One region of the Paenibacillus sp. PK3_47 genome, then DNA from elsewhere that is predicted to be linked to it. Evidence: riboswitches for the same ligand, from Rfam matches in the RefSeq annotation. Region 1 holds a riboswitch; the other holds the start of a gene.
What was found. A riboswitch is a leader RNA that binds a small molecule or an ion and turns the genes downstream of it on or off. The one in region 1 is predicted to bind S-adenosylmethionine.
Positions count from the first base shown of each region.

Region 2: linked by a shared signal. The riboswitch ahead of C2I18_RS06940 (methionine ABC transporter ATP-binding protein) and the one ahead of metA (homoserine O-acetyltransferase MetA) in region 1 are both predicted to bind S-adenosylmethionine.

Region 1 is NZ_CP026029.1:4,814,210-4,817,325, reverse strand. It holds gene C2I18_RS20960 (aminotransferase class I/II-fold pyridoxal phosphate-dependent enzyme) at 1-72, opposite strand, end outside; gene metA (homoserine O-acetyltransferase MetA) at 177-1,094, opposite strand; SAM riboswitch class I at 1,207-1,337, opposite strand; gene corA (magnesium/cobalt transporter CorA) at 1,762-2,697, shown strand; gene C2I18_RS20945 (HRDC domain-containing protein) at 2,824-3,116, opposite strand, start outside.
Region 2 is NZ_CP026029.1:1,531,465-1,534,580, forward strand. It holds gene C2I18_RS06930 (MetQ/NlpA family ABC transporter substrate-binding protein) at 1-131, opposite strand, end outside; gene C2I18_RS06935 (methionine ABC transporter permease) at 185-814, opposite strand; gene C2I18_RS06940 (methionine ABC transporter ATP-binding protein) at 853-1,869, opposite strand; SAM riboswitch class I at 1,970-2,110, opposite strand; gene C2I18_RS06945 (Cthe_2314 family HEPN domain-containing protein) at 2,214-2,945, opposite strand; gene C2I18_RS06950 (UbiD family decarboxylase) at 3,017-3,116, opposite strand, start outside.

The sequences.
Region 1 (3,116 bases):
TGCCCCTGTTGCGGGATCTTCCTGTGAGCCAATTTGCGCAAGTCTGCTTTCAATCCTCAGTTTCTCGTCCATGATAAGCCTCCTAAAGTGGTGTGAAGTATAACTGTTGCTTCTATATATAGATTATAAAAATATAGAAATCGGCGCTTTATTGAAATGCATACCGGGGCAGATCCTTAAATGACCGGTCCGATATCGTAGGGCGTCTCCTGATAGACATAGTAATTGAGCCAGTTAGCGAACAACAGGTTCGCATGGGCGCGCCAGACTGCAGGCGGTGTACGCTGCGGATCATCCTTTGGATAGTAATGCTTCGGCAGCGCAATGTCCATCCCCTTGGCCACATCACGGTCATACTCCCATTTCAGCGAGAACGGATCATATTCGGAATGTCCGGTAACAAAAATCTGCTTCCCGTCATAAGCGGAAACGAGGTACACTCCCGCTTCTTCGGATTCAGCCAGAATCTGCAGGTCCGGACAGGCTTCAATATCTTCGCGTGAAACGTCGGTATGACGGGAATGCGGAACATGGAACACTTCATCAAAGCCGCGCAGCAGCTTAACGTTATCCTGGTTGACCGTGTGAGGGAAGACACCGAAGCATTTCTCCGGCAGACTCACCTTGCGCACACCAAAATGATGATAAAGTCCCGCCTGGGCCGCCCAACAGATATGCATGGTCGAAGTTACATGGTGTTTGCTCCATTCAAAAATAACCTTCAGCTCTTCCCAGTAGTTCACATCCTCGAACTCCAGCTGCTCTACGGGAGCGCCGGTGACAATCAGGCCGTCCAGACGGCGGTGGCTGATTTCATCGAAGGTTTTGTAAAAGCTCTTCAGATGCTCCGGCGAAGTGTTCTTGGAGGTATGGGAGCTGGGATGAAGCAGCGTAACATCCACCTGCAGCGGAGAATTCCCGATCAGGCGCAGCAGCTGCGTCTCGGTCGTTTCTTTTGTCGGCATCAAATTCAGTATTGCAATCCGCAGAGGGCGGATATCCTGATGGAAAGCCTGGCTTTCATCCATTACAAATATATTTTCTCCGGACAAAACCTCTTTGGCCGGCAGACTGTCGGGAATTTTAATCGGCATTGCTGTATCCACTCCTATTTTGAAATGTGCCCAAACGGGTTATTACTAAAAATACATCAAAAAAGACCCTTCTCGGTCGAGAAAGGTCATATAGCTGGTGTCATATGCGCCTCTCTCATCTGCCAGAGAGCTTCTGCCCGGATTCCTTCCCGTGCATAGCTTCCGCAAGAATTAGCACCGTGCGTATACACGCCGGTTGCCGGGTTTCATTGGGCTAGTCCCTCCACCTGCTCTTGATAAGATTTAGCTGTATTCAATTAGATTCATCACAAACATCTGCAGATGTTTTTCTTAAAATTCACTTTAAATCATGAACCTCCTTTTCGTCAAGTCATACAATGCTAAAGTAGCCTCAAATTGAAAAGAATTTAGCTTGAAAGAGGCATACCCCGGCGTTATACTAGACAAGTGTTTCATACCCTATATGACGAAAAGAAGAGGTGAGAGAAGAATGGAAGGCGACCCGGGTGCGCATTTAAGCGTGCAGAGTGAGCAACCACACAGGATTAACATCAGCTTGCCGGCGGCGGGTGCATTTCTTCTTCATGCCCTCGGACCGTCATTTGGCCTTTATTGATTGATTGTACCACCGGCCAAGCTGATTGTTTCTCTGTGCTGAAAATTAGCATAACCCCGGATAAGACCGGGGACAGAAGGAGTGAATCAGATGAAAATCCGGCTGGTTAACGCAGGTGTATTTACGCCTGTAGATAATATTGAAGCAACATTGACTGCCCCTGCAGAGGGCTTCTACTGGATTGATGCCGATGTAGAGGATTTGGAACTGCTGCAGCCGCTTTACGGCCTGCATGATCTCGCCGTTGAGGATTGCCTCAGCGATGAGGAACAGCGCCCGAAGATTGAAATTTATGAGAGCCATTATTTTATTGTAGTTAACAGTATCCGTTTTGATGACGAGGAGATTTTCCTGCGTGCGCTTAACGTATTTCTGGGCAGACATTTCATTATTACGGTGACGAAGCAAAAGATCCACGAGCTGCGGGTCCTCAAGCCCATTCTGTGGGAACAGGAGGTCAGTGAACCCGACCGGTTCCTGTACCATCTCATCGACCTTGTTGTAGACAATTACTTCTCCGTAGGCGACCGGATTGAGGTCCGGATCGAAAAGCTGGAAGAAGATATTCTGATGCACACCAAGAAATCTCATCTTAGCGAAATCATCGGTCTCCGGAGTGAAATTTTGTGGCTCAAGAAAATGCTGGGACCGCAAAAAGAGGTTATCAACACCCTAAACAAAAAAGACCTCCGCCTGATCGACGACCAGCTGCAGAAATATTTTAGCGACATTTATGAAAATGCGGTCAAAATTTCTGAAACCTTCGAAACCTACCGCGATCTCATGGGCAACTTGCGTGAAGCTTATCAATCCAGTATCGCGAACCGTGCCAATGAAATCATGAGAGTGTTTACCGCAATTACAACGATATTCATGCCATTGACCGTAATCACCGGGATTTATGGTATGAACTTTGACAATATTCCCGAGACGCATTCCCAGTACGGATACTACGGGGTCATTGCCGTGATGGTGACACTCGGCTGCGGCATGCTGTATATTTTCCGTAAAAAGGATTGGCTATGAGCAGTAACGTACGAATACGCTGAGGCGAAGGTAACCGGTACCGTTGGTACGGCAGCCTTCGCCTTTTATTTTGCAGCAGCTGGTGCGCTTTACTTCAATGGAGCAGGTATATAAAAGAGTGCTGTTCTAGCTTATCGCCAAGTTTGCCTTGACCTCCTGCTCCCTGCGGAATCGGATGCGGATCAGCCGCAGGCGTTCATAGTACAGATCCACCCCTTCAGCAGGCGTGAAATCCTCCCCGTAAGCTTTATGCAGCACCGGCTTCAGATACGTATCCCCCAGCAGCTGATAAGCTGTCATCACAGAGCTCTGCTCACTGGCAGGGACCTCCTTAAGTTCATGCTCAATCAGCCTTTCCACGGAATAGCCGTCCTTCTCCAGCTCTTCTACAGCCTCCAGCACTTCCCGCCGGCTCACAC
Region 2 (3,116 bases), 3.3 Mb from region 1:
GCAGAAGCATCTGCAGCAGGTGCATTGGTTGCAGCGGAATTCGCCGCATTATTAGTGGTGTTATTGTTGCCGCAAGCTGCCAGCACCAGCACCAAGGTCAAGCTGAAGAATGTAAGCAGTACTTTTTTCATCTGTAAATCCCCCTCCAATAAATTGTATGAATAAGGCTATATATGGTTGTACCTTATTTCCGTGTGAAATATCTGACCAGTCTGTCCCCGGCCATCTGCAGCAGCTGTACCAGGATAACCATCAGAATGACCGAGATAATCATGACTTCCTTCTCATAACGGTAGTAGCCGTAACGGATCGCCAGGTCGCCAAGTCCGCCGCCGCCGATCATTCCCGACATCGCTGTATAGGATACCAGGGTGACTAAAGTAATGGTCACTCCGGCCAACAGACCCGGACGAGCCTCTGGCAGCAGCACCCGCATCACAATCTGGCCCGCAGACGCTCCCATTCCCTGAGCGGCTTCGATAACCCCGCGGTCTACCTCACGCAGCGCCGTTTCCACCAGTCTGGCAAAAAAGGGTGCAGCCCCGATGACAAGCGCCGGAATGGTTCCCAGCACACCTATGGAGGTCCCCATAATTGTCTTGCTCAGAGGAATCAGTGCCACCATCAAAATGAGAAACGGAACAGAGCGCAGGATATTAACTAGCAGTGATAATACCGAGTAAATACCTCTGATAACAATGTTATTTGATCTTCCCCATAAATATAACACAATTCCGAGTGGTAAACCAAGAATAATTGTGAATATTCCTGAATAAGTTAACATTTGAAGCGTAGCGACCGTTGCATCAAGCATTTCTTCCCAGTTAATATCGTTAAAATTCAAACCGCCCACTAGGAAATCACCTCCACATCAAGCCCTTGTGCAGTCAGCTCCGCAATGGTTGCCTCAACTGCTTCAAGCGGTCCCTCAAACCGGACGATCAGCTGGCCGTATGGCACATCCTTGATCGTCGAAATGGTTCCCTGCAGGATGGCAAAATTGACGCCTGTACCGCGTGCCACATGCGATAATGTGGACTCGTACGTTTTTTGTCCGAGGAAGGTAATTTTGACGGCTTTATTGAACTCCCCGTTCACCGCTTCTATTGCCGTACGCAGCGGCCCCTCATTCTGTGTCTCGCTGCGGATGAATTCCTTCGTAATTTCATGCTGCGGCTTCAGGAACACCTTGGCCACTTCACCCTGTTCAACAATGCCTCCGCCATGAATGACGGCAACGCGGTCACAAATGCTCTGAATGACATGCATCTCGTGGGTAATCAGGACGATGGTCAGGTGGAACTTCTTGTTAATATCCAGCAGCAGGCGCAGAATGGAATCCGTCGTCTGCGGATCCAGCGCCGAGGTCGCTTCGTCACAGAGCAGCACATCCGGATCACTGGCCAGCGCCCGGGCCACCCCCACGCGCTGTTTCTGCCCGCCGGACAGCTGGGCCGGATATTTATTGCGGTGCTGTTCCAGGCCGACAAGCGCCAGCAGATCCTTCACCTTATGTTCGATCTCCGCCTTGGAGGTCCCCATCAGCCGGAGCGGAAAGGCAATATTGTCATATACCGTTGCCGAAGACAGCAGATTAAAATGCTGAAAGATCATCCCGATCTTACGGCGTTTTTCCTGCAGCTGCCCCTGACTGAGCGATGTAAGCTCCACACCGTCCACCCATACCTCGCCCTCTGTCGGACGTTCCAGCAGGTTAATGCAGCGGATCAGCGTACTTTTGCCTGCACCCGAATGGCCGATAACGCCAAAAATCTCACCCTTCTTAATGGACAGATTCAGTCCGGAGAGTGCTGTGGCAGCCTTGCTGCCCTTTCCGTATACCTTGGTCAATCCTTTCAGCTCTATCAATTCCCGTCCCCACTCCTTCATAACAATCCTGATATCCAAAAAAGACCCCTCACGATCGATTGCAGATCGCAAGAGGCCCTGTGCGTGTATTTACAATGCCTTCTCATCTGCCAAAGACCGCAAACCCTGCGGCATTGTAGGAATTAGCACCATGACATTCATGCAGAACACGTGACCGTGCTGTACACAAATCGGTTGCCGGGCTTCATCGGGCCTATCCCTCCGCCGCTCTCGATAAGAAAAATATGAAGTTAGCTTTTGATTTCATGTAAGCAGCTAATGCAAGCCTAAGTATAGATAGTTTCAGGATTTTTGTCAAAGGTAACTTTTAGCGGGGTAACCAGTCATTTCTCCGCCTGCCGGCCTGCTGTATTGCGGTGCCACTGCTCATTGCTGTACCTGAAGGCCACGTTCAATGTTTGGCACACCATTTCCAGTCCCTGCTTCAAATCCTCCAGATGGCTGTCCAGATCCTCAAGCCGGATTTTGTCATGCAGTCCCTGGTGTCTTTGCCATAGATCATCCTGCATTTCCGAATTCATATAATGAACCTCGGCATTGCGGCGTTTACGCAGGTTTTCCAGCGGCTCCCGGTAAGAATCCTTGATCCGCTCCAGCTCCTCAGCCAGCGGAGCATGCACCTTAAGCAGCTGAAACTGCCGCAGCACCGTAAAATATGAAAAATGCGCTTTGACCCTGGAAGTATTCAGATCATACAGGCTGTTCAGCACCGTACCCAGCTTGTCCAGCAGCGAGAACACTCGGATAAAGCCGTTTTTGTAAAAATAGACATATCTGGCGTACTCCCCTTGTTCCTTTACCGACATATCATCCATATACCCGGCGACAACCGACCTGCGGTAAAAGGCTGCGGCGAACCAGCTCTGCTCCAGTTCATCCAGTGAAGAGATCAGCCCGCGTGTCCATATCTCCAGCTTACGGTATTCGTGGTCATGGTCTTCATGAGCATTCATCTCTTTGCGCAGCATGGATGCGGCCTCTGCCATATTGTCCATGGCTTCCGCCAGCACACCGCTGTTCTCGCGGGGCGGTTCTCCAAGTAATATCCGCAGCATGATTGCCCTCCTCAAAGTGTAATGCAGTAAATCCGGCTCCGGAAGAATCGGTTAATTTTGCGAAAGGTATGCTATACGCCGGGAAAATATTGCTTCCAGTTCTGTTCCACTTTTTGCACAATATCTTCAGACGGATGCAGCTCTTCAGGATCATTTGGTTTTCTTCGTGCA